Linked DNA regions of Adhaeribacter radiodurans. The protein of the gene in region 2 binds, or shares a complex with, the protein of the main gene of each other region. Links are inferred from orthologs where the notes say so. Each region holds a gene or a part of one and is shown on either strand. Other genes may lie near its edges. The genes, in order: hslV and hslU.

Region 1 (15,918 bases), 1.9 Mb from region 2 along the record:
GGGCTAAATAAGAAGCACCAAAACCACCATCAAAAGAACCAACCTTAGGGCCAGTTTGGCCGAACCTAGCGTTGTCGGCGGCAATACTTAAATCACAAACTACGTGCAATACATGGCCACCGCCAATGGCCCACCCGGCCACCATCGCAATAACTGGTTTTGGAATACGACGAATTTGCATTTGTAAATCCAAAACGTTTAAACGGGGCACTGCATCTTCGCCAATATAACCCCCGTGACCGCGTACGCTTTGGTCGCCGCCACTGCAAAAAGCTTGTCCTCCTTCGCCGGTAATAATAATTACTCCTATTTCCGGGTTTTGGCGGGCAAGTTCCATGGCATCGCTCATTTCCTGAACCGTAAGAGGCGTAAAGGCATTGTGCTTGTGCGGCCGGTTTATACTTATTTTCGCAATTCCTTGGAAATACGAAAACAGAATTTCTTTATAATCTTTAAGGGTTTGCCAGTTGTACTTACTTTGCATAGGTTTTTGATATTAGCTAACTCCAATTTTTAAATGCGTCCGAAGGTAGAGTATACGCCGGAAAAATAAAACGGATAAATAATGGATTATAAAACAACAGCCACCGCTAAAGGTTGCAGTGGCTGTTGTTTTACTTCAGGCGTTTGCCTTTAAGTTGCTTGAAATTAGCTTTTTACCTCAAATTCAGGTTTCTTCATAATGTTCCAGATATTTATCCACAGACCAAGGGCCGGAACCAATAATAAAACAACTGATAAGGAGTATTAAGGTAAATAAGGCAGTCCACCATTCGGCGGTTGTAGTATTTAACTGGATTTCTGACCAAACAAAATTGATACCGCCCTGCGCCATGTTGTTGTCAGACGCCATCCGGATACCAGGCATGGTAAAGAGAACCGCGCCTAATAAAATTGGAATCTGGAAAAAAATGGCTATGCGGGTAAGAAATCCTAAAGCAATAAACAAACCGCCAATAATGTGCATGTACGCAATAAACTGAATTAATACTTGGGCATTCCAATTTAAACTTGTCCCATTTAAAGCATTAATGTTGGAAATAAAAATTTGTACGGATTCAATTTGGCTAAGAACAATAAAGCCTTTCACAAACAGAAAAACTCCTAAGCCCATTCGTACAAAATCAAACCAGGCAGGATAATGCGTAGAGGCCCAGTTTTCAATTTTTTGAGTAATTTCCATAGCACTTTAATTTAAAGTAATTAAACTACTGATCCATTTGAAATTAAACCTCTCGGTGAGTACGCATGTAATGGTCAATAGACCACCGGCCGGAATCGAAAATGAAGAATACAATCAATAAGCAGAGTGTTAATGCCGAAACCCACCATTCGGTATTAATGGATCCGTATTCTAAACCGGGTCGTACAAAAAGTACTGCTCCCACCAGAATAGGAAGTTGGAATAAAACAGCAAGTCGGGTTACCAGGCCCATCGCAATGAGTAAACCACCTACTAAATGCGCAAAAGCAATGTAGTGCGCAAACCAAAAAGAAGACCAGTCCATGTTAATGTTAATCAACAACCTTTCTAACACGGCGATGTCGCTGATAAATATCAGCCCTTTGACGAAGAGGAAGATTCCGAGACCAAATCGGATAAAGTCGAGCCAAATGGGATGATGCCGATCGGCCCACAGCTCAATTTTGTGCGTTACTTCCATAATCCTAATGATTTTAAAGCGTCTAACCAAATATACGATTTAAAATGACACTAAGACTAAGTTATTGAAACAAAGTTACTTGCTCTTGAAAGGAGATTGCTGTCGGTACAATTGAAAAAAATCAGCGTTTTCTTCGCTTTTAGTAAATATTTCTAATATGCCTGGGCCGTTATTCCAAAAATTAGCTAGGTTTTCGGTCAATTGCTGCAAGTTTTCGCAAGGGTAATATTTTAAATTAAACTCCTGTGCTGTTAATTGGGCGTTTAGACCTTGGTATGTTTCGAAGAATTCTGCTAGTTCCGGTTGCTGGCGCGGTCCATCAATCAGCCTAAAAATGCCGCCAGCGTGGTTATTTAAAAGAATAATACGCAAGTTATTCGGCAAGTAATTATGCCATAACCCATTGCGGTCATAAAAAAATGCTAAATCTCCGGTTACTAAAGTAACTATTTGATGAGTGCTAAGCGCACTGCCTACTGCGGTGCTGGTGCAACCATCAATGCCGCTGGTACCTCTGTTTGCAAATACACTAATATTTTGTTCGGGTTTTAACCCGATTATATTCGCGTACCGCACGGCCATGCTATTAGCTACATGTAAAATACTGTTATCCGGTAAGTGCTGTAAGATCCGGGCAAATGCAGTAAATTCATTAAAATAGTTTTGGCCTAGAAACGCTTGCAGATAATCAGCCGCTAATTCTTCCTGCGTTCGCCATTCTGTTTGGTAGCTTTTATTAACGGTTTCTTTATTAGTTGATGCTTGCGTAAAAAAGCTTTGCGGAGCACACCTAATTATGCGCGTAAGCGACTGAAAAGGATCGGCGGCGGTACCGGCAGGTTGCAAGTGCCAATGTTCCCGGGCCGGGAAATCTCTTAAAAATAATTTTAAGTTCTTCGAGATATTAGATAAACCAAATGAAATTAATAAATCTGGTTGTAAATCATCTGCTTTTTTTGTGCTTTCCCCGTTTAAGAAAACATCGTGGTATCGGATAGCCTCGGGTAAAGTATGCTGGTTACTAATAATATCCGCCACCATTACTGCCCCTGTTGCGCGAACAAAAGATTGTAAACCAGCTTGCGTAGCTGTTTCTTTTGCTTGTTGTCCGGCTACAACTAAGATTTTAGAAAAATTTAGTAATTCTTTTTGCAGTTGGTCTTGTTGCGCTTTGGTTAAAGCATAGGCATTGTGCCATTCTTTTATAACTTTTACTTCCGGATTAAACGCCATTGTTTCGCCGGGTTTGGGATAAAACGGTTCCCGCAAAGGCACGTTTACCTGCACCGGACCCGGTGGGTAAGCTTTAGTTTCCAGAATAGCTTCAGAAAGTATCCGTTGTGCAAACCAATTAGCGTCCGGATGTTGCGTATCTACGGGGAAAGTAAAACTACGCTTAATATGTGCCCCATAAATGTTTTCCTGCCGGATCGTCTGACCATCCAGTTGATCAATCCATTCGAAGGGGCGGTCGGCGGTAAAAACCAGTAAGGGTACTTGTTGGTAAAAAGCTTCGGCAATAGCTGGACCATAATTTAAAACGGCCGTACCCGAGGTACATACCAAAGCCACCGGTTGGTGCGTAGTTAAGGCTATGCCTAATCCTATAAAAGCAGCTGCCCGTTCGTCGCTGATGGTTCGTACCTGAATTTTTGGGTGCCGGACAAAGGCCAAAGTTAAAGGCGCACAGCGCGAGCCGGGCGAGAGAATAACATTTTTAATGCCGTGCTGGGCGCAAATTTCAGCAATATCAAAAACAGCTTGTAAGTTCATGAGGGTTGAATACGGAAAACTTGCCGCATGGTGTCCATTTTCATACGGGTTTCCATCCATTCTTTATCGGGTTCCGACTCCGTGGTAATACCGGCTCCGGCATATGTAAGCGCTACTTGCTCTAAAAATTGGGTGCAACGCAGGTTTACGTAAATATTAGATTCGCCGTTAATATTTACCGGACCAAGAAAACCGCTAAAATACGCCCGATCATACCTTTCTTTTTGCAGAATAAAAGCAGTGGCGGGTTCTTTGGGCATGCCGCAAACGGCCGAGGTTGGATGAAGAAGCTGTAACATTTGAGTACCTAAAGTTGGAAAAGTTTCCTCATTCATATTCACGGTAAAATCGGTACGCAAGTGCATTAAATTACCTGCTACTACCGTGCGCGGACCTGTTTCCTGGTACTCCCGGAGGCGAATGCTTTTAAAACAATTAAGAATATAGCGCTCCACCATAGATTGCTCTTCAATTTCTTTTTGCTGCCACATGGCCTTGGCCGGATTACTACCCGGCGTTAAGGGTTGCGTACCAGCCAAGGCTACGGTTTTAAAAATTTTATTGGAGGAAACCTGCACCAATATTTCCGGCGAAGCGCCCATCCAGGTACCAGTATCCGGAATAGAAACCAGGGAAGTAAAAGCATTTGGGTAAGTTTCCTGCAACTTAATAAAAGTATCTACCACGTCAAATCCGGCAGAAAGCTCAGTGACCCGAACCCGCGATAACACCACTTTTTCCATTAAGCCGGCTTCAATAGCCTTAATTCCTTCTTCCACTAATTGCTTAAACTCGCATTCGGGGGTTTGATGCGGCTTCACTTTCCGACTAACATGCCAGTTATTCGCTGAAGCACTTTCTTTAATTTTAGCAAAGTAATCTTGCAATCGTTGCACCAAGGCTACATAATCCGGATTTTCGTTTAACTTAAAGTTAAACTTTAACTTCGCCAATAAACTGCTGTACGTAATATCTGCTTTTATAAATTGCGCCGGATATTTTTCGGAAACCTGAAAAGGATAAAAAGCAAAACCTGAAGTGCCTGATTCGAGCTGGGGTACTTCGCAAGAAGTTTGGGCAGGGCGTAAAGAAACGCATAATTTAATTTCGCTATTGCTGCCGGGTAAACGCCAAACCGCTACAGGTAACTGAAACCGGATAGCTGTTGCAAATAAAGCTTTTAATATGACTTTGTAATCGCCTTCTAAGTTCACTCAGTTTATAATATTTCTTTTAACTCACTATTAGAAGTACCAGACCTAATTAAACTTTTGATAGAATAAGTAGTTGTTCGTTGCTGGTTTAGTAAATTTTAAATGCTTCCCAACTTACTTTACATATAAATCTTAACTAATTTCATCGAAGTACTTAATAATTAATACCTCTGCTTTGTTCATTCTCTGTCTTTTACAAAACCTAACAAAACTCTAATTAAACTAGCTTTTTACTTTTTATTGTAGTAGGATATTTATACTTAATTTTTCAATATTCAGCAATTTTTATCCATTCGCCCGGTCTAAAACGGCCAAAGTTAAACGGCTCACACAAACTAAATCGCCGTTGTTATTAGTAATGCGAATATCCCAAACATGCGTTTTTTTGCCTATATGCACGGCAGCAGCTTTGCCGTAAACAAATCCATTCCGCACACTTTTTAAATGATTCGCATTTATTTCAATACCAACACAAGCTTGTTTCTCCGAATCTACTTGCATTAAACCGGCCACACTACCCAACGTTTCGGCCAGAGCAGCAGAAGCTCCCCCGTGTAAAAGACCCATTGGTTGATGCGTGCGATGGTCTACGGGCATTTTGCCGCATAAATAATCTTCCCCAATTTCGGTAAACTCCATACCCAGGTGTCCGCCTAAGGTATTCTGGTTCCAACTATTCAATATTTCGAGCGTATAATCAGCTTTTTTCATTCTTTTTCGATTCGCTTTCTAACTGATATTATTCGTATTTTGCGCCAAACAAAAGTAGATTAAAATTGAGTATCAAAAAAGTTTACTTACTTCGTCACGGCCAAACTGATTATAATCTGCAAGGTATTATTCAGGGAAGCGGAGTCGATTCCTCGTTAAATGCAACCGGCCGACAGCAAGCTGATCTTTTCTTCCAATGCTATAAACACGTAGCTTTCGATAAAGTTTATACCTCCGTACTCCAACGCAGTATTCAATCCGTACAAGGTTTTATAGATTTAGGAATTCCGCACGAAACGCATGCGGGTTTAAACGAAATCTGCTGGGGCACCCGCGAAGGTACCCGCGTTACCCCGGAAGAAGACGCGTATTATTTTGATGTATTGCAAAAATGGCAAGATGGAGATATTACTCTGCGGATTGATGGGGGAGAAAGCCCGCAAGACGTGGCCGACCGGCAGCAAAATTTTTTAGATGTTTTACTTTCCAGACCCGAAGAACAAACCGTTTTAATTTGCATGCACGGCCGGGCCATGCGCATTTTATTATGCAAATTGCTTAATTACCCGCTGCACTGCATGGATTTATTTGAACACCATAATTTGTGCTTGTACCTTTTACAGTATACGGGTAGTATGTTTAGCGTTCACCGGCACATGGATATTGAGCATTTAAGACCCATGTTTTGAATTAACCTGTGAACCATTGTTCATAGTCCCTAGTCGGGAATTCCTAAACCAAAATACCAGAACTAATAAGGATAAGAGTTTTTTGAATGGGATTTAGGTGAATATTTAAATTTTTAATTCTTTTACCACTTCCTATAACCTGCTGACTTTGGACCAGCAACCATGGACTATCGACTATCAACCAAATAAACTTTGATAAAAATAATTTTCAATCTATTTTTGAACATTCAAAACAAAACAAAATATGGCCGAAGTTATAAAAATGCCGAAGATGAGTGACACAATGACCGAAGGGGTGATTGCATCGTGGCTTAAAAAAGTGGGTGATACCGTAAAATCAGGAGATATTTTAGCCGAAGTGGAAACGGACAAAGCCACTATGGAACTAGAATCATACGAAGATGGCACACTGCTCTTCGTGGGGCCAAAAGAGAAAGATTCCGTTCCGGTGGATGGCATTTTAGCAATAATCGGAAAACAAAACGAAGATATATCTGGCCTGTTAAGTGAAATTCAGGGTGGTGGCAGTGCCCCTAAAGCCGCTGAACAACCCGTCGCACCGGCTGCTACTCCGGCCGATAAACCGGCTCCAGCACCTGCTGCCGCTGCTCCAGCCGCACCAGCGCCATCTAGTGCGCCGGTAAATGCCTCGGTAATTACCATGCCAAAGATGAGCGACACCATGACGGAAGGTACCATTGCCAACTGGCTCAAAAAAGTAGGTGATAAAGTAAAATCCGGTGATATTTTAGCCGAAGTAGAAACCGATAAAGCCACCATGGAGCTGGAGTCGTACGAAGACGGCACGTTGCTTTATGTGGGCGTAGAAGCCGGTAGTTCGGTGGCAGTAGATGGCGTAATTGCTATTATCGGCGAAGAAGGAGCAGATTACCAACAATTACTAAATGGAGGCAACGGCGGAGCGGCGGGAGCTCAACCTACACCTGGCCAGAACCTAAACCAGGCAGATGAGCAGGTAGAAAATGCACAAACTGATACCCAGATTAATAATAGTACCCCCTCAGGATCCAATCCAAATGTTAACGTTCCTGGTCAAGGCCTAAACGGGCAATCGTCTCAGGCTTCTGCGGCAAATACCGGTGGTCGAATTTTTGCTTCCCCATTAGCTAAAAAAATTGCCGAAGAAAAAGGAATTGATTTAGCTCAGGTAAAAGGAAGTGGCGATAACGGGCGTATTGTAGTAAAAGATGTAGAATCGTTTACTCCAGCCGCTGCGCCTGCAGCTCCTGCAGCAGCAACAACAGCTGCTCCGGCACCGGCAGCTAAGCCTCAACCGGTAGCAGCCAGCGCTCCGAGCCAGGATTACGAAGAGGTACCTGTTTCGCAAATGCGTAAAGTTATTGCCAAGCGTTTAAGCGAAAGCTTATTTACAGCACCGCATTTTTACCTCACCATGGAAATTGACATGGACAAAGCAATTGAAACACGCAATGCTTTAAATGAGGTAAGTCCAATTAAAATATCCTTCAACGATTTAGTAATTAAGGCTGCCGCTGCCGCCTTACGTTCTCATCCAGCCGTTAACTCGTCTTGGTTAGGTGATAAAATCCGGTTTAATAAACAAATAAATATTGGGGTTGCTATGGCCGTAGAAGAAGGTTTATTAGTACCCGTTGTGCGCCAGGCCGATCAGAAAAGCTTATCGCAGATTGCCGGCGAAGTAAAAGATTTTAGCGGTAAAGCCAAATCCAAAAAGTTACAACCTGCTGATTGGGAAGGAAACACCTTTACCATTTCGAACTTAGGTATGTTTGGTATCGAAGAATTTACCGCCATTATTAATCCGCCGGATGCTTGTATAATGGCCGTGGGAGGTATTAAACAAACTCCGGTTGTAAAAAATGGCCAAGTGGTACCGGGCAACGTAATGAAAGTAACTTTATCTTGCGACCACCGGGTAGTAGATGGAGCAGTTGGCTCGGCTTTCTTGCAAACCTTCAAGAAACTATTAGAAGACCCTATCCGAATTCTGGTATAATAGTAAAATTTAAATGCATAAAAAAGCCCTTCAATTTGAAGGGCTTTTTTATGCATTTAATGTCAGAAATGAGTTTAAGCAACTCCGAACCTTTCTTTAATATCGCGTATAGTAGCTTTGAAGAATTACGAATTTATGAATATTGAAATTATCTCGGGTTCGCCGCGTCCGGACAGTGTTACTTTTCGGGTAGCTCAATACCTGCACAATTTATTTGCAGCTAAAACCAATTACCACATTGGGTTAATAGATGTGCGGGAGCATGCCTTCGGGTTGCTGCAGCGGGTAATTGTATCCGTAGAAAAAGCTCCCGAAGCACATAAAGCCATTGCGGAAAGAATGTTCGCCGCCGATGCTTTTATTTTAGTTACCCCTGAATACAACGGCAGTTATTCACCGGCATTAAAAAATTTGCTCGATCATTTTCCTAAACAAATGCATAAACCATTTGGCATTGTTACCGCTTCTAAAGGCGCTATGGGCGGTATGCGGGCCAGTCAGCAAATGCAGTTGCTTATTAATGCCTTGTTTGGAATTGGTTCGCCGTATATGTTGGTTATTCCTTTTGTCGATAAAAAACTAGATGCCGAAGGAAATTTACTCGATGGTAGCTTTCAGAGTAATATTGATACTTTTGTGCACGAGTATTTATGGCTTGCAGAAAGAATTTGTAAAAACAATAAGTAAGTTTTACAATTGCTCATAAATGTATAAACCAACTTATAGAAACAGATAACCAAAAACTCTATGGTTATAACTTATTGTAAGTAAAACCAGCCTCCAGCCGAAATATTAAAAGCTACTAAACCTACTTCCCGGCTATAATATATTTCACTAAACGAAATGGGATTAGGTACATTATTACCGTAAATATGCAGTACGTTTTTATAGGTTATACCATTTAAAGTAATTTCTATTAAGTACTGGTCGCGCCAATCGTTGGTTATATATAACTTTGAAACACTATTAAACATCGCATCCACATTTTTAGCGGGCGGTTGCTTGTAATAAGAGTTTATTTTTACTAAAACTTCCTGCGTGAGAATTATATTTAATTGAAAAGCGGTATCAGCCTGGTTAATTAAGATAGATTCAGCAGATTCAATCTGGTAATCGCCGCAAACTTTATCGTGGCCAACTTCCCGGCGATTTAATTTTCTTACCTTAAAAGTAATCGAATCCTGGTTTTCGTTCTTAAATGTAACTTCTTGATTTAACTGGTAAGGAGCCCACGCCTTTATGGTTTCATTTAAATTTAAGTCATTATTAGAGCAACACGCGCTCAGTAGCATTACCAATAAACTCAGGAAAGAATGGTATACATTTATTTTTTTGCTATTTATCACACAAAAAGTAATTTTAAACAGGTAATCGCTTCGGGTAATAACCCAATAATTTATTAATGTACTAGTTTAGGCCAACGAGCAAAGCGCGCTTTTGAATCTGAAAGCATTAGCTAAAGTATTTCGGTGTAAATTTATTTATTTCTAGCCTGGCCAAGCGTTGCTGGCAGGAATGTCCAAAAAATAACCATGTATTTCTACATTATTTAAATAGCTTTGCGCTTTCATTGTAAACCTAGCTTTGGCCATAAAGAAAACCAAATCCCCGGTTTAGAAGTTGTAAGTATTAAAATACATTTTAAAACTGAACATGGCGCTCGAAAAAATAAGATCCACCACCGTTTTAGGAATAGTTCATAATGGCCAGGTAGCTCTAGGGGCTGATGGCCAGGCTAGTATGGGTAATACCATTGCCAAAAGTAACGTAAAAAAAATCCGAAAACTGCTCGACGGTAAAATAGTAACGGGCTTTGCCGGCTCTACGGCCGATGCTTTTACTTTGCTGGAACGCTTCGAAGAAAAATTAAATGCCTACAACCAGAACATGAAGCGGGCCGCCATTGAACTCGCTAAAGATTGGCGCACCGACCGGTATTTGCGCCGCCTGGAAGCCATGATGGTAGTAGCTAACAAAGACGAACTTCTGGTAATTTCAGGTACCGGCGATGTTCTGGAACCTGATAACCAAATTGCTGCAATTGGCTCAGGCAGTATGTACGCTCAAGCGGCGGCAACTGCCCTTAAGAAACATGCCCCACATTTAACCGCCGAAGAAATGGTACGCGAAGGTTTATCCATTGCGGCCGATATTTGCGTATTTACCAATCATAATTTAATTATTGAAAAACCAGCCGGATAATTGAATTAAAACCGACTATTTGTAGTTTGACCAATAGTTTAAAAAGAAGCTGAAGTAGTATAACTTACTAAAAGCTTGTTCTAAATATCAGTAAATTATAAAAAGCTATCGCACAGAATGAAGGTAACGGAATTCCTTAAAAATCAATACAGACATTTTAACGCCGCTGCATTAATAGATGCGGCCGAAGGTTATAAAACGCATTTGGCTAACGGCAATAAAATGCTGGTAACTTTAGCCGGTGCTATGAGTACCGCCGAACTGGGTATTAGCTTGGCCGAGATGATCCGCCAGGATAAGATTCACGCTATTAGCTGTACGGGAGCTAACCTGGAAGAAGATATTTTTAATTTGGTGGCGCACGACTTTTATGAGCGCATTCCTCATTACCGCGACTTAACTGCCCAGGACGAAGAAAATTTACTAAATCGGCACATGAACCGCGTAACGGATACTTGTATTCCGGAAATGGAAGCCATGCGCCGCATCGAAAACACTGTACTTAAGTTTTGGGAAAAAGCCGATCAGGAAGGAAAAGCTTATTTTCCGCACGAGTTCTTTTACCAGATTTTACTCTCCGGCGATTTAGAGCAGTACTACCAAATCGACCCGAAAAACTCCTGGATGTTAGAAGCTGCCAAGAAAAACCTGCCCATTTTTGTGCCGGGCTGGGAAGATTCTACCTTAGGTAATATTTATGCCGGTCACGTAATAAGCGGCGACATCAAAAACGTACATACCATGAAAACCGGTATTCAGTACATGATGCAGTTAGCAGAATGGTATACCCAAACTGCAAAAGAAGAATCTACTATTGGCTTTTTCCAGATTGGAGGCGGTATTGCCGGCGATTTCCCAATTTGCGTAGTACCTATGCTGCACCAGGATTTACAACGCACCGGAGTTCCTTTGTGGGGTTATTTTGCCCAGATTTCTGATTCTACTACCAGTTACGGTTCTTACTCCGGAGCTGTACCGAACGAAAAAATTACCTGGGGTAAGTTAGGCAAAGAAACACCTAAATACATTATTGAATCGGATGCTACCATTGTGGCACCTTTAATCTTTGCCATCGTATTGGATTTATAATATTAAAAATATAGTATATTTAAAGCCGGAGCTTGCAAAAGTTTCCGGCTTTTTAATTAATATTGCATAAATTATATATTTAATAATATTAATATATATTATGCAACGCATATTTACTTTTATTATATGGGTAAGCTTCTTGCTTTTGTTTATTCCCTTTAAATCCTTTAGTCAAAAAAACTTTACTCAAGCTTACTTGATTTTACCTTCTCAGGATTCGGTGCAAGGTTTGATTGATGATCAAAATTGGGGCAAAAACCCGAAAGTGATCTCTTTTAAGAAAGACGAAAGCTCCGTTGTTCAAAAATACAAACCAAGTGATATTCTAGGATTTGGTTTACGTTTGGGTGAACAGTACAGCAGCCAAATTGTATTGGTTGATAAATCTCCGACTGATCTTGCTTCTCTCCTTGAGGTTTCTGAACAAACCAGCAACTTTATAGTCCAGGATACGGTTTTCCTTACTCAATTAGTGAAGGGTTACACCAACTTATATTATTTAAAAGATGAAAATGCCAAAGTGCATTTTTATGCGCAAAAACTTAATAATCCTATTACCGAGCTAATACAGGCAAAATCTATTACTAATGTAAAAGGCAAGTATCTAGTAGTTACTTCTGACACCTATAAGAGCCAACTAATTAATTTATTAGCTGACTGTTTAGCCTTACATTCCGAAATCAATAAAGTAAATTTCCGGCAAAACGATCTTATTCATCTCATAGAAAAGTATAATAATTTAAAATCAGGTGTTACCAACCAAATAACGCCAATTAAATCTGAAGCAAATATTTTGTTTGGTTTGGTGGCGGGAGTTAGCCAGACTAATCTAACTTTTTCTGGGCAATACACCAATTCCAAATTAGTAGATAATAAGTTTGAAACAACAGTAAACTATATTTTGGGATTACATCTGGATTTTATAATGGATCGTAACCGAAGAAAATGGTCAATGCACAACGAATTAGCCTGGAAACCTTATAAAACCCAAGCATCTTACGAATTTACTAAATCGGCGGATAATTATGAAAAAGGCATCTATAAATTGGGTTTTGGTTACGTGGGAGTAGCTAATCTGCTCCGTTATACCTGGCCCTTAGCCCATTTAAAACCATTCATTAACGCTGGCATTGCTCAAAATATAGCTTTAACAAGCGTAAATAGCCATAATAAAACTACGCACTTTTACGCTCCAGATCAGGAAAGTACAACCGCAGTTTTAGCCGACTATAGAAAGTATGAGCAAGCGCTGGTAGTTGGTGCGGGAGTTACATCTAACCGGATTAGCGGTGAAATACGCCTGGAAAAAGGTAATGGAATGTCGGCTTATACAGCCCTAAAATCATCCAAACAAATGATACAAGTTTTACTTTCTTACCGATTAAATTAAGAATCAATAAACTTGAACGGTAATACATGTAAGAAAAGTAAATAGTCCCAAAAAGTAGATTTAGTGTTTAGATTAAATTTCCGGGAAGCCGCTTGTTTGAACCGGTCTAATCTCAATCCTTCTCTTAAAATCATAGAAATTCCCTGTAATCTTACCCAAGATTATATATAAGCCTAATTGAACCAATTTAGTAATTTCCAATTATAATCCGCTGAATAAAAGCACTTTCATATCAGTAATCATGTTTAAAAAATTTACTCATTTCACTTGGGTAAGCCTCTTGGTATTGGTTTTATCAAACACTGCCTACGCTCAAAAAAATTATGTGAAAGGCTATATAATTCTGCCTTCTCAAGATACTCTTTCGGGATTGATTGATGATCAAAATTGGGAACGCAATCCTGATTTTATTTATTTTAAGAAAAATATAGAAAGCGAGAAGCAGCGGTTCGGAATTAGCCAAATTATGGGATTTGGTGCTGAAACAGGCAATTCATATCGTAGAAGTGTTGTACAGGTAGATGCTACTCCCACCCGAGTGGAAGAACTATTGCTTATAGCTAAACCTAAGATAAGAACGGACACTGTATTTCTGCAGGAACTGGTAAAAGGCAACGTTAACTTATACCACTTAAGCGATGCCAATCATAAAACTCACTTCTTCATTCAGATTAAAAATAATGCTATTAAAGAGTTAATTCAACGAAATTATTTGGTTACTAAAAATCGACAACAATTTTTAGGCACCTATAATCAATATAAAGATCAGTTGCAGTATACCTATCTTACTGAATGTGCGTCGCTTGTACCTTTAATTAAGAATACCACCTATACAAAATTTGCTTTAACAACCTTGATTGAAAAATATAACACTTGCTTAAATCCGGTAAGTGAAGCTGAATTTAAAACTGCTCTGGATAAGCATGAGCTAAAATTTAATATTGTAGCCGGAGCCAATAGTACCCGATACACCTTCAAAGGAGAAAGAAACAAGTATTTAACGGATACTAAGTTTGATTGGCAATCTAACCCGATGGTTGGATTAGCTTTTCAGGTTTTATTGCCTCAAAACCGCCAAAAGTGGTCGATTTATAATGAAGTAACCTGGAAGAAAAACTACACGAAGAGCAAATACCGATTAAAAGACGGTTTTACGGACGAGAGTGGTACTGTTACAATTAAGGCGGATTATATAGGTTTAAGTTCGCTGGTGCGCTATTCCTGGATGAACCCAAACTACCAGCCTTTTCTAAATGCAGGCATTACCTTCAACAGATTGTTAAATCTAGATACTCGAGTACAAACAGTAGCAAAACATAGTACTTACAACGAAGTTAAAGATGCACCACTTATAACAGACCCCCGCAACTTTGAGGTAGGGGTAGTAGCAGGTGCCGGTATTAAAGTTAAAAAAGTTACGGCTGAACTTAGGCTGGAAAAAGGTAGTGGATTTTTAATTTACCAGAAATTATCCGTTGATAAAAATATGCTCCTGTTTTTGCTAAGCTATCAAATAAAGTAAACAGAAGATATTCTTGGTATTTCTTTATAAAATACTAAAATTTTAACGTTATAAAGCTGTTGTATGTTACTATGCTATTATGAGGAAAATTCAGCTTATTATATTAAATAGGGACAAGTTTATTAAATATACTCAAAGGGATAAAAATACAAGAAAGGTGCTTCTCGTTTCTAATTAATTACCACTGGTTTAGAGGTAAACAAGTAGGTAGTATCTTGCCGGAATTGGTTGTTTTCGCTTCGTAAAATACTAAAATTGTTAAGTTCAATATCCCAGTTATACGTTCGTTTATTTAAGTAACTTATTATCTCAGGCAATATTTTAGGGGTAGTATCGCGGAGCGCCAAGGAGATATGCGGCACCCAATTATCCGGATCATAAAAATTTATGGTATTTCTACTGAATGTCCGGATGCCCCGGTATAGTTCGGCATGAACCTGGTTAAAACCATCGGCCCGAATAACGGGCACAAACACAACCGGATGTTCCCCCGGAAAAATACCTAAACCAGTAGTTTTTACCCGAACGGAATTGGTTTGCCCGGCAGCTTCGCTTAAGTAAGTTTTTAACTGTGCCAGCTTCTCTACTTCACAAATTAGCCAGGTAATATGCGGATCGGCCGTAATCTTTACTCCTCTTAAACCGAAGATCCTTTCCAGATCGTCGATTATCCCGTTCACAATTTTAGAATGCTCCGCATCAAGTAAGGAAACAACCGCTACCATCATTTATTTTTAACCTGCAAACGAGAGAAAGCAGGCATTCGTTGTGTTAGTTTTAAGTGTTATTAGATAGAATAAAATAGAAAGTTACTAAACCACGTAGTTTTTACATTTTGTTTTTGTTTAATCACTAAGTAAATCTCCTAAGAAGGACGCAAAATTTGTAAGTTTCAACTTTAGAACTTTTTAACCTTCTGAGCTTATATTCTTTAGACTTGCAACTTGCTGTAGCCTTACTTACCTTTGCGTTTTTTATTTCTACAATTCATGATTTCTATTAATAATCTCGATTTTCATTTTGGTAGCCGCACCCTCTACGAAGATGCCAATTTACACATTAAACCGAAAGATAAAATTGGGTTAATTGGCCTAAATGGTACGGGTAAATCTACGCTGCTGCGCGTGTTGGTAGGGGAGTATAAGCCTGATAATGGAACCATCCAGATGAGTCGCGAAACTACTTTGGGCTTTTTAAATCAGGACTTATTGTCGTACCAAACAGAGGATAGTATATTACTGGTAGCTATGCAGGCTTTTGAAGAAGCCTTGGTGTTGCAAAAGAAGATCGAGGACGTTTTACACGAATTTGAAACAGACTACCGCGACGAACTGGTAGATGTTTTAGCCAAACTGCAGGAGCAATTTGAAGCCTTAGACGGCTATAACATTCAAAATAAAGCCGAAGAAATTTTAGAAGGATTAGGTTTTAGCACCGAGGATTTGCAAAAACCCCTAAAAACTTTTTCGGGTGGCTGGCGCATGCGGGTAATGTTGGCTAAAATTTTATTGCAAAAACCATCTTTGCTGCTGTTAGATGAGCCTACTAACCACCTGGATTTACCTTCGATTAAATGGCTCGAAAATTATCTGGAAAACTATGAAGGATCGGTTATAATTGTTTCCCACGACCGGGAATTTTTAGATAAAACTACTAATACCACCG
Region 2 (15,974 bases):
GCGCGATATGTTTAGCGGATAAGGTCCGAGTTGCTTGGTTACTAAACCATTATTGACGTTATATTGAACGACCAATGTACCCCCGTTTTTAACATAATCCATTAACTGCGCTTGCAAAAATCTTAGTTGATCGTGTGTATTGTACGCCCGTACTCCCACTACTACAGCATCAAACTTAGCTAAATCTTTTGCATTTATATCTTTGTCGTCGAGCATAGTTATCTGGTAGCCGATTTGTGCCAGACTGGCTGCTACTTCGTCGCCGGCCCCCATGAGGTAAGCTATTTGTTGCCCTTTTATTTTTAAGTCGAGCTTGGTTGCGCGGGCCGAGGCAATTGGCAGTAAAGTTTGTGTAGGAATATGCGGATAGTTAATCGTTATTAAACTTTGCTGGTAAACTTTACTATTTACAATAGCCGTTGCTTTTAATTCGCCGTCGCTTTGGTTTTTGCTGGGGTAAACGGTGAAGGTGTAGCTGGCTTCTTCTCCTTTTTGAGTTAATTGGAAAGGAATACGTTGAGGTTCTACACGCCAGCCCTCCGGAACCGTTAAGGTAGCATCGCCGGCTACATTAGCCTGCCCTGCTTTTACCCGCACCGTAATGGGCTTGGGTTGATCATCAGCAAAAACAAACACTTTTTCGCGCATGCTTACAAAAACCGGCGGAGTAATTTCAAATGGCCGGTAAACTTCGCCTGCCACGGGATCGGTTCGTTTATACACCACCGGAATGGTAAAAGAAAAAGGCTGCTTATTAATAAGCAAGTCACAAACTACGGAGGCGGCTGGTGCGTTTTCCGGACGACCAATTAAATTTCGATCTTCTACCGTAAACATGCCCGTTGTGCCAGGTTTTTGAAGCCAATAAGGTTGGGAATAAGGCGTATTTACCGGTACTATTAACTTTCTTTTAATAAGTAAGGACTGGTTGTTCGGCAAGGCCGCCTGCAAAGTAGAATCCTGATTAACGGGTAAAAAAGATATTTTCTGCCATTGTACCGGAATCTCGGAGCGGTTAATTCCTTCTATTGTTAACTGCATAGCAGTGCCGGGAGTACTCGTTGGTTCGGCCGCAACTGCTTCCAAATAAAGGCCCAGGCAAGCCTTAATAATAGTATCTAATTCGGTAAGTTTCAGATCGCGGTAATACGATCCGGGTAATGCTTGCAAGGCTAACCGCAGGGTTAACAAATCGGGTATGATCGCGGCCGGTTTCGCCGGATTAAAGCCTGTAGTTACTTTAGAGAGTAATTTACTTACTTTGTCGCTGTTTTTTACTCGTTTCCAAGAAGTATCTACTCCTTCAAATAAATCAGAAGTTGCTTTATCGCCGTTTAAATTTTCGAAATATTCTTTAGCTGTGCCCCGGGAACCACTACTACCAAAGCCCTGACTTTTGTGCATACTACGGCTTTCGGCGGCTAGTTCCCCGTAAGATTTTCCGAGTAGCGCATTATAGCCTCCTACATCCACAATTACTTTACCCGTTTCATCGAATTTTTGCCCTTGACCGAAAAAAAATGTAGACGTATTCCAGAGAATTCGTTTAGGTTGCCATACTTCTACTGTTTTTAATTGTTCCGGGAACCGGTTTTTATCGCCGGCTGCCGTAAAAGCTTCTACTGCCAAAATAGCCGAAGTAGTATGATGCCCGTGCGTGCCGCCGGGTTTAGGTGAAAAGCGGGTTATCAGCACATCAGGTTTAAATTTGCGGATGGTCCAAACCATATCTGCTAGTACCTGCTCTTTGTCCCAGATGCGCACGGTTTCCTGCCAATCTTTTGAAAAACCAAAATCGTTGGCCCGCGAAAAAAATTGCTTTCCACCGTCTATCCGGCGGGCCTGCAATAATTCCTGCGTGCGAATTACGCCTAATTGTTCTCGTATTTCCGGTCCAATTAAGTTTTGTCCGCCGTCGCCCCGGGTTAAAGACAAATAACCGGTATTTAGTAACTTTTCGTTGGAGAGCCAGCCAATCAACCGGGTATTCTCATCATCGGGATGGGCCGCTACGTAAAGAGCGGTTCCGAGTACATTTAATTTGCTAATAGCCCGTTGAATATCGGAGCCAGTATATTGCGCAGGAGCCTGCGCTTGCGCGAGAATTGTAAGTAAATAAAAAAGAAAACCAGTACCAATGTAACGTAACGAAAAACGATTTAGCATATAATAAGTTGAGATAGAGATATCCGGGTTTGTAAAAATGCCAAATTTACAAGATTCTTACACTCTCCTAGAATACCTGTTAAAATGAGTCGTTAACGACTACTGTAAAACTACCTAAATAAATGAAAAAAGTAGAAGCTCCACAGATTAAAAAAGCCTGGAGAATTTCCAGGCTTTTGCTAAAGTAAATTTTTTATCATGTTATTTTGATTTAGTTTCTTTTAATGGATCGTAGCCCCAGCTCATAAGAGTATAGCGCCAAATAGAGTTAGTAATATCACCTTCCGGACGTTCTTCTATTTTATTAGGAAGATAAGCAATAACCCGCTCCATGTGGTCGAAATTACTTTTAGTTAGCTCAAATCTTTTTTTACGTAAAATCTTTATGGTGCGATCGCCGGCTTTACGGGCCGGAATATCCGTTTCCATTGGCTCCTCGTCAACTAATTTTGACTCTTTGGAATAAAGCCATTTCCCCAGTTCACCAGATCCCATGTTTATCAACTCACGAAACTCCGTGTAAATCTGATCTTTTGTTTTAACAACCGTTTTAGAAAGTTTTAGTAGATGTAACATATTGCGTTGATTAATTTACCTAAATGAAATTTATAAAAAAGAAAATTACCAGGATATAAAGCAAATTCTAATTTTCACTTAATAGTTCAATTTTACAAATAAAATTTTAGTTTGTATTTATGGCAACGTTAATTAATATGCTTATTTTTAAGTATTCTAGGGAAAATACTACTCTATCTATTATCTATAATATATTCAATTTTTTTATAAATCTTTTTCTAGCATTTTTACGAGTTCCATTGCTATCAGGTTTATATTAAGAAATAGGACTGATATTGCTACTACATTGTTCCTATTCACCTAAAATGAAGTTACTTGGGATATTAGGGTAGAGAGTTAAAGTTGAGCTGAACTTTATGTAGATATTTGGAGCAGATAATAAGAAAAATCAACTGAGTTATTTAACGGATAGCAGTTGTAATCAGGCAGAAAATTTACTTAAAACAATTAATTATCAACTACATTCCGCAATAAAATCAAACCATTTTCTTTACACCTGTTCCCAGAATTTTTCCAGTGCTGGTGGCTATAATTCTGCGGATAAGCCAACCGCTACCTAAACATCTAGTAAGAAGTTTGCTTTTGCAGTTTCTGTTAGAACATAAAACTTAAAAGCACAAAATTTATAATTATTCGTACTACTTTCTACCCTTAAAATGAATTAATAACCTTGTCATTTACCAGCTAGCTATACGTGAGTACTTCCCAACCGAACATCCGTTATTTGCGCAACGAGCACCTGAAAACCATTAAGCCTAATTATCCGGGCAATAAAGTTATAAACGGCCAATTTGCTAATGGCGACGAATTGTATACACCTTCGCTTCAAACTGTACTGAAATGGCAACTTTCCCGTAATCCGCAAAAAGAAGAAAAAGAGAAAGACACTTTTGTTCCACCGGTTATTCCGGATGCTCAACTATTTACTTCTAACCACGATTTGTTGGTGTGGCTAGGTCATGCTTCCTTTCTCCTGCAATTAAACGGGATTTCGTTTCTCATAGATCCGGTTTTAGTAGATTCGCCTTTTCTCCGGCGAAGACATCCCTTACCTTGTTCTTTGGGAGACATCCGGCATATTGATTACTTGGTTCTCTCGCATGGGCACCGCGACCATCTGGACGAGAAATCTATTAAATTATTGGCAAAAAATAACCCGCAGGTAAAAGCTCTTATTCCGTTGGCCATGGGACCGTTGCTGCACCAAATGGCACCCGGAATTACGTACCAGGAAGCCGGTTGGTACCAGCAATACGCCCTGCCAGAAAATTTAGGGGTAGCGGTTTACTATTTACCCGCCGCTCACTGGCATCGTAGGGGCTTAACCGACATGAACAAAATTTTATGGGGAAGTTTTTTATTTAAAACTAATTCTAATCTTATTTATTTTGGCGGCGACAGCGCTTACGAAAAACACTTTTCTGACATTAAGGATTTTTTTGGTCCTCCGGATATGGCCATTTTACCGATTGGGGCTTATAAACCACCTTATATGATGCAGCTTAGCCACATGAATCCGCCGGAAGCCGTGCAAGCTTGTAACGATTTAGGAGCCAAAACTTTTATTCCCATGCATTACGGCACTTTCGACCTTTCCGACGAGCCTGCCGGCGAACCTATCCGGTGGATGCAGGAACTAGCCGCCGCCGGTAAATTAAACGGTAAACTTAAAATTCCGGCCGTTGGCGAGCGGGTGCTTTTGTAGTTGCAGGTTGAAAGGTTTTAAAGTTGAAGGTTAAACGATGATTAATCAATCTATTGTTCTCTGCCGCGAGCGTCCTCGCTCGTGGCTAATTATTTGGTAGGCAGTTGGGCGCGCAAACTGATAGGGCTTGGCTACGAGAATGTGAGTAATTCTATCATCGGCCAGAGGCCGGACGATAAACAACACGAGCGAGGACGCTCGCGTTAGACACATTTATTTTAACTTTCTAACCATTCGACTTTACAACATTTCAACTTTAAAATCTTCCAACCAAAATAACTTTTCAACCTTTTAACTTTCCAACCATAAAACCAAAAAACTTGTAACTTGCAGCCAGTAACCTTCTGATATTATATGTCGCCTATCATTATTATCTGCATTATTGCGGCTTATTTTTGCGTATTAATTCTGATCTCCTTCCTTACCAGTAGCAAGTCTGATAACACCGATTCGTTTTTCCTGGCCAACCGGAAGTCGCCTTGGTTTGTGGTAGCTTTTGGTATGATTGGCACCTCGTTGTCTGGGGTTACCTTTATATCTATTCCGGGTATGGTAAATAAGGCCGAGTTTTCGTACCTGCAATTTGTGTTTGGGTATTTATTAGGCTATCTGGTTATTGCTACCATTTTAATGCCGTTGTACTACCGCTTAAATTTAATTTCTATTTATGCATACCTGGAGCAGCGCTTTGGTTATTGGTCGTATAAAACCGGTGCGTTTTTCTTTTTGCTGGCGCGTACCATTGGGGCGGCTTTGCGCTTGTACGTAGTGGCAGGAGTGTTGCAATTAGCCGTTTTCGATGCGTTAGGAGTTCCTTTTTACATTTCGGTGTTTATTACCATTGCGCTTATTTGGGTGTATACTTTTAGAGGCGGGATGAAAACCATTATCTGGACCGATACTTTTCAAACGCTAGCCATGCTCATCTGCGTGGGAGCCAGTATAGCCTTGATTTCGGATGAACTGAATTTATCGTTTCAGGGATTAGTAAAAACCGTAGAAGAAAGCAGCTTTTCCAAAGTATTTTTCTGGGATGTAAAAGACAGCCGTTACTTCTTGAAACAATTTTTCTCCGGCGCTTTTATTACCATTGTTATGACTGGTCTGGACCAGGACATGATGCAGAAAAATCTGAGCTGTAAAAACCTCGGCGAAGCTCAGAAAAACATGTTTACTTTTAGTATTATCCTGGTTTTAGTAAATATTTTGTTTTTATCCTTGGGAGCTTTGCTGTATATTTTTGCTCAAGCCAAAGGCATTACCTTACCCACCAAAGGCGACGATGTTTTTCCGTTTTTAGCGCTTAACTACTTTCCGGCATTTGCGGCTATAGCATTTATTCTGGGTATTGTAGCCATAACTTACGCCAGCGCCGATTCGGCTCTTACGGCGCTTACCACTTCGTTTTGCGTCGATTTTCTGGAATTTAAAAACCGGCCCGAAACCGAGCGGCAGAAGCTCAAATTCTACGTGCACATTGGTTTTTCGCTGTTGCTAATGCTGGTTATTGTCATTTTTAAAATAATTAACGACGAAAGTGTAGTAACTGCGGTATTTAAAATTGCCGGTTACACCTACGGACCTTTGTTGGGTTTATATGCTTTTGGTTTGTTTATCCGACGGAACTTACAGGATAAATTAGTTCCGGTAGTTTGCTTTTTAGCGCCTATTCTTACTTACATCATCAACATAAATTCTAAAGAATGGTTTTGGGGCTACGAGTTCGGTTTCGAAATACTAATACTAAATGGCTTTATTACTATTCTAGGCTTACTCAGTATTTCCCGTCCTGCAACGGAGGTGCTGGAGCCAGCAACTGGCGAAATGGTAAACACTTAAAAAGTAAAAACTAATTAACTAATAATTGGAATTCCGACGGTTAAAACCAGCTATCTGGTTTAGATTACCTACCTTTGCAAACGATTTATACTTACTTTGTGTTTATCAGAAAACACTACTACCAGCATAACATTATTTAATGGCGAAACGCGGATTCGGGGGAAGAAATACTAGTGCAGACGACTTAGCCTCCGGCAAAAAACCACTAACCAAAGAAAACTTTCAGAAAGGCCTTCGAATTTTTCGATACACCCTTCCTTACAAAGTTAAATTTATTATTGGGCTTATATTTCTGGCCTTATCGAGTTCTACCTTTATGGTATTCCCGGCGCTCACGGGCCAACTCGTAGATTCGGCAACAGGAGCCGCTACGGGTACAGGTATTGCTTTCCTGAAAAACATTAACCTGATTGCTCTGGGTTTATTCGGCGTAATTTTATTGCAGGGAATATTTTCCTTCTTTCGGATTTACTTTTTTGCCCAGGTAAGCGAATACGCCGTAGCCGACATTCGGCGGTCGTTATATGCTAAATTTGTGGTGTTACCTATTCCGTTTTTCGAGCAGAAACGAGTTGGCGAAATTACCAGTCGTATTACCTCCGATGTATCGCAACTGCAGGATACATTTTCTATTACGCTGGCCGAGCTGTTCCGGCAATTGGTTACTTTAATTGTAGGAGTAGTCATTATTATGGTTACATCGGTAAAATTGTCCTTATTTATGCTGGGCACTTTTCCGGTATTAGTATTACTGGCTTTTGTGTTTGGAAAAAGGATTAAAAAGCTAGCAAAAGCTACCCAGGAAGAAATTGGTAAAACCAACGTAATTGTTGAAGAAACGCTGCAAGCCATTAATGTGGTAAAAGCTTTTACGAACGAGCTTTTTGAAATTGGGCGTTATAACCGTACCTTATCTAATGCTGTAAAGAATGCTTTAAAAGCTTCTTACTTCCGGGGTGCTTTTGTTTCGTTTATTATTGTGGGCCTTTTTGGCGGTATTATTCTGGTTTTGTGGTTTGGTGCCTCACTCGTAGAAAGCGGAGAATTAACTATTGGGCAGTTAGTACAATTTATTATTTATACCACTTTTATTGGCGCTTCGGTAGGTGGTTTGGGCGATATGTACGGTAGAGTGCAAACTTCTCTGGGCGCAGCCGACCGGGTATTAGAAATATTAGACGAACCAGAAGAACCTACTAATTTAACTAACCAGATAGGGACTGCTTTAAAGGTGAGCGGAAACATTGAATACGATCAGGTTGCCTTCTCCTATCCTACCCGGCCCGATATTGCGGTGCTTAAAGATATTTCCTTTCAAATTCAGTCCGGCGAAAAAGTGGCTTTAGTGGGACCTAGTGGAGCCGGAAAATCAACCATTGTAGCTTTGCTCATGAAGTTTTACAACCTGAAAGGTGGTCAGATTTGTATTGATGGACAGGATATAAATCATATTAATTTAACCGAGTTACGCCGCAACATAGGTATTGTGCCGCAGGAGGTATTATTATTTGGCGGTACCATCCGCGAAAATATTGCCTATGGCAAGCCCGATGCTACCGAAGAAGAAATTTTACAAGCAGCTAAAAAAGCAAATGCCTATCAGTTTATACAATCGTTCCCTGAAAAACTAGAAACTGTAGTAGGCGAACGCGGTATTAAATTGTCGGGAGGTCAACGGCAACGTGTTGCTATTGCCCGGGCTATTTTAAAGAACCCTGCCATTCTTATTCTCGACGAAGCGACTAGTTCCTTAGATTCCGAGTCGGAAAAATTGGTACAGCAAGCCATGGACGAATTGATGAAAGGCCGCACCAGCATTATTATTGCGCACCGCTTATCAACCATCCGGAAAGCCGATAAAATTTTAGTAATTGAAAACGGTCAGATTGCCGAGCAAGGTACCCACGAAGAACTGTCGTTGAACGAAGCCGGCTTATACGCCAATTTGCTTCGGCTTCAGTTTGAATTAAGTTAATTATTCATCTAATTATTTAGTAATTTATTCCCCGATGTTTCTTTTCGATTTAGCAAAGAGGCAGCGGGGTATTTAATTTTAGTCATCTTTAATTTAGGTAACCACCCTTTTTAAAATTACTTCGGTTGAATGGTAGGTTTTTCTTATTTTTACGGATAGCATTTATTTACCAAACCAATAAACTGTTTATATGAAAAAATTTATTACAGGTAGTGCAGCTGTTATTTTAGCTTTTTTCCTTTCTACCGGTGTTACCTTTGCTCAATTAGAAACTCCTCAAGCTAGTCCGCTAGCCACCGTTACTCAAAAAGTTGGCCTTACTACTATTTCAGTGGAATATTCCCGTCCCAGTGCCAGAGGACGTAAGGTTTTTGGCGGTATTCGGCCATTTGGGCAGGCTTGGCGGACGGGTGCCAACGGAACTACTAAAATTACTTTTAAAGACGATGTAACGGTACAAGGCAACAAAGTACCGGCCGGTGAATACGCTCTTTATACCATTCCGAATGAAAATGAATGGACAATAGTAATAAACAAAAATTTAACTCTGGGCGGCAATACCGAAGGGTATAAAACCACTGAAGATGTGACTCGTTTTACTGTAAAGCCTATAAGACTGACCAATAGAACCGAAACATTTACTATTAATTTCTCTGACTTAACCCCGGCAACCGCTAACGTGGAATTACTGTGGGAAAATACCTCGGTTAAATTTAAAGTAGTAACCGAAGTAGAAAGCAAAGTAATGAAGCAAATTCAGGATCAGGTAATTAATGGTCAAAACGTGAGCGCTGATATGTACGCTGCCGCCGCCAGCTATTACTACGAAAACAACAAGGATAATAATTTGGCCTTACAATGGATGAAAAAAGCCAACGAAAAAGATCCAAAATTCTGGAACATGCACACGCAAGCTAAAATCCAGGCCCGGGCCAAAGATTTTAAAGGTGCTACTGCCTCTGCCCAAAAATCCATAGAATTAGCTAAAGCCGCCAAAAACGACGATTACGTACGGATGAACGAGCAAGTTATTGCCGAGTGGGCAAAAGCAAAGTAACTTGGAGTGTATCCACTTCAAATAGTAAATTGATAAAAGAATTTAATTATTGCATTAAAGAAAAAGCCGCTGAATACATCAGCGGCTTTTTTTTAGTCTTTTAATAAAATTAAATTATACCCATTAGTAAGAAGTAGTTGCTCTAATAGACTTTGATATTGTTCTTTGGAGTCTTTGCAAGGCTCCAAAGAAAACCCTTAGTACCAAACAAAATCTATGGTACTTTTTGATACGATTTTATATTATAAAATATACTGGCTTAGATCACGGTTTTTAACCATGTTGGTCAAGCGCTCATCTACCATTTCGGGGGTAATCAGAATGTGCGCATTCGCCCCGATTTTATCGGGCACATCAAATAATATTTCGTTGAGTAGTTGACTCACTACCGTTTGCAGCCGACGTGCGCCAATATTTTCTACCTCGGCATTTACTTCAAAAGCAATTTCGGCAATTTTGTGCAAGGCATCGTCGGAAAAAGTAAGTTCTACGTCTTCGGCTTGCAACAACGCTTCGTACTGCTTGGTTAAAGCATTTTTAGGAAATTTAAGAATCCGGTAAAAGTCTTCTTTGGTTAAACTTTGCAATTCTACCCGAATTGGAAAACGGCCCTGTAATTCCGGAATTAAATCGGATGGTTTGGCAACGTGAAAAGCACCGGCAGCCACAAACAAAATATGATCAGTTTTAATTACGCCGTACTTGGTATTTACGGTACTACCTTCTACAATAGGCAATAAATCGCGTTGCACTCCTTCGCGGCTTACATCCGGTCCACCGCCGCCTTTGTTACTGGCCGAAGCAATTTTATCTATTTCATCAATAAAAATTACCCCCGCATTTTCCGCTTTCCGAATGGCTTCTTCTTTTACTTCGTCCATGTCGATCAGCTTCACGGCTTCTTCTTCCAGTAATATTTTACGGGCTTCGGCAATCGTTACTTTCCGTTTGCGGGTTTTCTTGGGCATCATGCCGCTAATCATTTCCTGAATATTCATCATGGAAGCTTCGTCGATGCCGGGACCTAATACCCCTACTCCAGTAGAACTGTTTTGCTGCACTTTAATTTCAATTTTCCGCTCATCGAGTTCCCCATTGCGGATTTTAACCCTAAACTTCTCGCGGGTACGTTCATTTAGCTCCTGGTCGTTATCCGGCATTGTACCTTCATTAGCGGACGTAGCAAAGCCCGCGTAAGGTTTAGTTGGGGTTGGTGTAGTGGTAATAGGCGGAATTAACGCATCCAGAATGATATCTTCTACTACCTGGGCAGCCTGCACTTTTACTTCTTCTTTGCGGCGCATTTTCACCATATTCACCGATTGTTCTACCAAATCACGAACCATACTTTCCACATCGCGGCCTACGTAACCTACTTCGGTAAATTTAGAGGCTTCTACTTTGGTAAAAGGAGCATCGGCAATACTGGCCAGCCGACGGGCAATTTCAGTTTTACCTACTCCGGTAGCGCCAATCATTAATATATTATTGGGTACAATTTCGTTTTGCATGTCTGGGTCAGCGTGCATGCGGCGCCAGCGATTGCGTAAAGCAATAGCAACATTCCGCTTGGCATCATGTTGCCCGATAATGTATTTATCTAGTTCGGTTACAATTTGAACCGGCGTTAAATAATGGGAGGTATCTAGCATATTAAGATCAATATGGATTGCCTATAAGGGCAAAAATTTGAATTTTATCAGATTATAAACAATAGTAAAAAGAATTTCATACGATTAAAAGAAAAATAAGCCCGATTATACCCGCGACTTTTTTCTAAAAACCTGGGAAACCTGCGTAACAACCGTTAATGTATTGCTTGCTCCTGCTACGTGGTAATAAGCCCGGGTAAAAGCTAACTCAAACGCTTTTATTCGTATAGCGGTACCTAAAGAAAAGCCTGCTCCGCCGGCTTTTGTTTCCAGGCGCAACTCCCGGTTACGCAAATGGTTATATCCCAACATAACGCTAAAGTTCTTACTTAGTATAAATTGCCCGCCAACAACAAAATGACGGGCCAGTTTATCGCCAAATGTTTTCTGCTGGGAGCCGGAATTAAAACTTCCGGTTTGGGTAGTATCCTGGTAGCTGATATCAAATTGCTGCAAGTGGTGGGCTGTAATGGAAAACTGCAAGGGCATGTGTTCGGGCTTGTAGGTCATACCAATTTGCGCATCGAAGGGCATGCTTTCCCGCGGGCCGCCAGCAAAGGTTTTTATTTGGTAACCAATATTTTTGAGCACCAAACCTACGTAAAAATCTTTATCCGAATGTTTATACACGCCCCCTAGGTCTATTAAAGCCGCCGAAGACTTGTACTCGGCAATGCCCGATAAAGCAAATTTTAGGGTAGCGCCTAAAGTAAATGGCTTTATAACCGAAGCATGGGTTACACTTACTACGTAATCGTGCACCGAAAACGTACCAGTTGCCTGACCAGTTGGGTCGGTTTGCGTAAAATCACCGTAACTTAAATACTGCACTCCTGCTCCCCACTGGCCATACTTCGTATGGTCTATAGCATAAAACACCGAGCTTAAAGAAATATCAGCCAGGTAATCGGAGTAACTTAAGGCCAAGTGCTTTTGCATTCCTGATTGCAAAAGTGCCGGGTTTGCCTGCATCATAGTGGCATCTGAACTCGGCGATGAAAGGTTTACCCCACCCAGAGCCGCTAACCGGGCACCCGCTTGCAAATCTAAAAAATCAAAAGTATGCCGGCCACCAATCTGCGCCTCGGCTCTAAATGCATTTATCAGAAAAAAAAATATTAAAATGGCCTTTACTTTTATTAATTGCATGCACTCCAGATTTCGGCCATTTCTCCTTTTTTAAGCAACAACCGAAATAGGTGACACTGTTTCTGAAACATCGAGCTGAAGCGGTTTTTCTACTTTCTCGTTCAGCAAAGCAATTTTAAGCACTTCCGAGGCTTTATCTACAAAATGAATTTGTAAATCCTTAATGTAGTCGGCCGGAATTTCGTTAATATCTTTCCGGTTTTTCTGGCATAGAATCACATCTTTAATGCCTGCCCGTTTAGCTGCCAGTATTTTTTCTTTAATACCACCAACCGGTAAAACTTTACCCCGCAAAGTAATTTCGCCGGTCATGGCCAGGTGCGAACGTATTTTGCGTTGCGTAAATACCGAAGCAATAGAAGTAAATATAGCAATACCCGCCGATGGACCATCTTTTGGCACGGCGCCTTCCGGAAAGTGAATATGTAAATCGTACTGATCGAAAATCCGGTAGTCAATATCCAGATCGGAGGCATGCGCTTTTAAGTAAGAAAGAGCCGTAATAGCCGATTCTTTCATTACATCGCCCAGTTGACCGGATAAAGTTAATTTTCCTTTGCCCCTACTCAGGATAGATTCAATAAATAAAATATCGCCGCCCACCGAGGTCCAGGCCAAGCCGGTAACTACCCCAGCCGTGTCGTTATCTTGGTACATTTCCTTATCAAAAATTTCTGGTCCCAGAATCTTTACCACATCGGCGGGATCAATTACTTTTTTAAATTCTTCTTCCAGGGCTTTAGCTTTGGCAATGTTGCGGGTAACCGCACCAATCTTTCTTTCTAAGCTTCGAACACCTGATTCCCGGGTATAATCCTCAATAATTTTTTGAATGGCCGCCGTTGAAAAAGTTACATCTTTGGGCTCCAGGCCGTGTTCGGCTTTTTGCTTCGGAACCAAATGTTTTTTAGCAATTTCTATTTTTTCCTCGATGGTATATCCGGTAATATCAATAATTTCCATACGGTCGCGCAATGCCGGTTGAATGGTATCCAGCGCATTAGCCGTGGCAATGAATAATACTTTAGAAAGATCGTACTCTACTTCCAGGTAATTATCCACGAACGTACTGTTCTGTTCCGGATCGAGTACTTCGAGTAAAGCCGATGAAGGATCGCCGCGGAAATCAGAACTAATTTTATCAATTTCGTCGAGAACAATTACCGGGTTAGCCGACCCTATTTTCTTTATCTGGCTCACAATTTTACCTGGCATGGCGCCCACGTATGTTTTCCGATGGCCCCGGATTTCGGCTTCGTCGCGCACGCCACCCAATGACATCCTGACATATTTACGACCTAGCGATTTAGCTATGGAACGCCCCAGCGAAGTTTTCCCAACTCCCGGAGGACCATACAAGCATAAAATAGGCGCTTTCATGTCGTTCTTGAGTTTTAGAACGGCTAAATACTCAATAATGCGTTCTTTTACTTTCTCCAGACCGTAATGATCAGCGTCCAGAATTTTTTTAGTACGCTTTAAATTAAAATTATCTTTCGTGTATTCGCCCCAGGGCAGATCCAGCAGAAATTCCACGTAATTAACCGAAACCGGATATTCAGCAGCAGCTGGGTTTAGCCGCGCTAATTTTTCTACTTCTTTCTGAAAATGTTTGGCAACTGCTTCCGGCCATTTTTTCTTTTTAGCGGCTTCCCGGAAACGTTCAATTTCCTGATCCGGACCATCAAACCCGAGTTCGTCTTGCAGTACTTTTATTTGCTGGCGCAGAAAATAATCGCGTTGCTGCTGGTCAATATCGGTGTGTACCTTTGTATGAATTTCGTGCTTAATTTCCAGTAGTTGTATCTCGCGTAGCATGAGTTGCAGCAAGGTAGTGCCGCGCTCTACCCCATCGTTAATTTCGAGCAACGATTGTTTTTGCTGCACTTCTACGTTTATGTTCGACGACAGGAAATGCGTTAAAAAACTGGGAGAATCAATATTATCTAAAGCTACCTGCGCCTCCTGCGGAATTTCTGGATTGAGTTTCAGCATTTTAGCGGCGGCATCTTTTAACGATTGCACCAAAGCTTTTACTTCTTTGCTGGGCTTAGCCGGAAAAGATTCGGGACAGTAACTTACTTTAGCCGTTAAAAAAGGCAATTCCTGAATTACCTCCTGGATTTGAAAACGTGTTTGTCCTTGAATAATAATGGTAGTGTTACCATCGGGCAACACCAGCATTTTTAAGATTTTAGCCATGGTACCTACGGTATATAAATCATCGCGCGTAGGATCATCGCTGTTGGTATTCTTTTGAGCTATCACGCCCACAATTTTGTTACTCCGGTAGGCTTTCCGCACCAGCCGGATTGATTTTTTACGGGTGACTGTAATGGGCAATACCACTCCCGGAAATAAAACGGTATTACGCACAGGTAATATGGGTAATACTTCAGGCACTTTTTTATTGTTAAATTCACCGTTTTCAGGTTCAGTGGTAATAATGGAAATCATTTCTTCATTATCATCGCTCATTAAATCGGTGAGAAACAATTGCTGAAGAATAGTAGCGGAGTTATAGTTCATAGCGTACAGGGCCGCGCCAAATTGACAGCGGCTGGCGAAGTAATTCGTTATTTTTAATCAATATAAGTATTTGTCAACTCCTATGCCAATACAAGCGCTGCCATTTTTCAAAACTTCAGATAAAAAGTATTTTCAATTGGCCTTTTCTGTATTTAGTTAATTTAAAACCAAGATTAACCGGTATATTTTATTTAAACGAAAAAAATTTTAAATAAGGAGAAGTAAAATTAAATTTAAATATAGTCAGTACGGGTACTCTTACTATTGGTAAAAATGTTAATCAGATAAATTAAATTGTATTATTTAGAAAGTGTAAAGAAGCCTTTTCTTGGAATAAGTGCCTGATTTATTGTAGTTCTTGCAGTTTTGAAATATTTTAAGGTATATTTGAATTGTCGAATATCCTCTCGGATAATGCTGATTTGGTTGTATGCGTCGTTTTCTTTTAGTTAGCTTATTTTTAGCCTTACTTTTTAACACTCTGGAACCACTAAAAGCGCAGACTAAACTTTCGCTTAAAAGAAAAGTAGTAAACGACAGTATTCAGCATCAAGGGCAGCCAAAAGCCGAAGTAGCTATTGATTTCCCGAATATCAATAAAATTCCGTACTACCAAGACCGGGGTAAACTTAGAGAAATAAACCGGTTGGAACGTCGGCGCGACTACAATAAAGCCTTGCCTCTACTGCAGGAATACGTAAATAATTTCGGAATTGAGAATTTTTACCGGAATACACCCATGCTTTGGCGTCTGGCTCAATTATATGAGCGTAAAAACGATATGGCGCACGCGAAAGGTTATTACCGCCTTGCTATAAAACACCATCGCTCTGATATTGAAAAAGTTAAGCTATACTACGACTCCCTGGAAGCAAAAACGAAATCGTTTTACGTACCATTAAATTATTATTACGAACTCGTAGAATACCGGAAAGCTGTTAATACTTTTCAACCCCCCAAAGGAGTATACACTAACATGGGGCCGGATATTAACTCTAAGTACGAAGACTACGGCCCTACTATAAACGCCAATACCGAACGTTTAATTTTTACTTCGCGTCGCAACCGCGGGCCTTCCATTAACTCGGGATACAACGAAGATTTATTTTACGCCGAAAATAATAATGGCACCTGGAACCAGGCTAAGTCGTTTGGGAAACCCATTAATAGCGTATACAACGAGGGCTCTGCTTGCCTCAGCAAAGATGGCCAAACTTTGTATTTTGCCCGTTGCGACTGCCCCGACTCTTTTGGCAACTGTGATTTATACACGGCTAAAAAAATGAAAAACGGTACCTGGGGCAACATTAAAAACTTGGGTTTACA

Evidence for each region.
Region 1: the proteins of hslU (region 2) and hslV are in contact, whole or in part, in a solved structure (PDB 1G4A), measured with the Escherichia coli proteins. The link is inferred for Adhaeribacter radiodurans from one-to-one orthologs.

The regions. Positions count from the first base shown.
Region 1 is NZ_CP055153.1:2,657,000-2,672,917, reverse strand. What follows is about bases 8,726-11,477. They hold hslV (ATP-dependent protease subunit HslV), read left to right. Parts: upstream 8,726-9,703; coding sequence 9,704-10,252; downstream 10,253-11,477. Other genes in these bases: HUW48_RS11015 (outer membrane beta-barrel protein), read left to right, coding at 11,442-11,477; HUW48_RS11020 (deoxyhypusine synthase family protein), read left to right, coding at 10,370-11,341; HUW48_RS11030 (hypothetical protein), read right to left, coding at 8,809-9,396; HUW48_RS11035 (NADPH-dependent FMN reductase), read left to right, coding at 8,726-8,737. Also shown: menB (1,4-dihydroxy-2-naphthoyl-CoA synthase), read right to left, coding at 1-484; HUW48_RS11070 (DoxX family protein), read right to left, coding at 668-1,183; HUW48_RS11065 (DoxX family protein), read right to left, coding at 1,227-1,664; menD (2-succinyl-5-enolpyruvyl-6-hydroxy-3-cyclohexene-1-carboxylic-acid synthase), read right to left, coding at 1,740-3,437; HUW48_RS11055 (chorismate-binding protein), read right to left, coding at 3,434-4,651; HUW48_RS11050 (hotdog fold thioesterase), read right to left, coding at 4,937-5,362; HUW48_RS11045 (histidine phosphatase family protein), read left to right, coding at 5,428-6,051; HUW48_RS11040 (pyruvate dehydrogenase complex dihydrolipoamide acetyltransferase), read left to right, coding at 6,296-8,050; more of HUW48_RS11035, read left to right, coding at 8,168-8,725; more of HUW48_RS11015, read left to right, coding at 11,478-12,731; HUW48_RS11010 (porin family protein), read left to right, coding at 12,973-14,253; HUW48_RS11005 (2'-5' RNA ligase family protein), read right to left, coding at 14,424-14,981; HUW48_RS11000 (ABC-F family ATP-binding cassette domain-containing protein), read left to right, coding at 15,243-15,918. UniProt on the Escherichia coli protein: Protease subunit of a proteasome-like degradation complex believed to be a general protein degrading machinery. The complex has been shown to be involved in the specific degradation of heat shock induced transcription factors such as RpoH and SulA.
Region 2 is NZ_CP055153.1:4,532,154-4,548,127, forward strand. What follows is about bases 8,766-11,573. They hold hslU (ATP-dependent protease ATPase subunit HslU), read right to left. Parts: upstream 10,971-11,573; coding sequence 9,561-10,970; downstream 8,766-9,560. Other genes in these bases: HUW48_RS18155 (DUF2911 domain-containing protein), read left to right, coding at 8,766-9,318; porQ (type IX secretion system protein PorQ), read right to left, coding at 11,076-11,573. Outside these bases: HUW48_RS18125 (PIG-L family deacetylase), read right to left, coding at 1-2,166; HUW48_RS18130 (DUF3140 domain-containing protein), read right to left, coding at 2,368-2,742; HUW48_RS18135 (MBL fold metallo-hydrolase), read left to right, coding at 3,437-4,447; HUW48_RS18140 (hypothetical protein), read right to left, coding at 4,493-4,660; HUW48_RS18145 (sodium:solute symporter), read left to right, coding at 4,802-6,286; HUW48_RS18150 (ABC transporter ATP-binding protein), read left to right, coding at 6,426-8,261; more of HUW48_RS18155, read left to right, coding at 8,452-8,765; more of porQ, read right to left, coding at 11,574-12,119; lon (endopeptidase La), read right to left, coding at 12,150-14,648; HUW48_RS18175 (OmpA family protein), read left to right, coding at 15,079-15,974. UniProt on the Escherichia coli protein: ATPase subunit of a proteasome-like degradation complex; this subunit has chaperone activity. The binding of ATP and its subsequent hydrolysis by HslU are essential for unfolding of protein substrates subsequently hydrolyzed by HslV.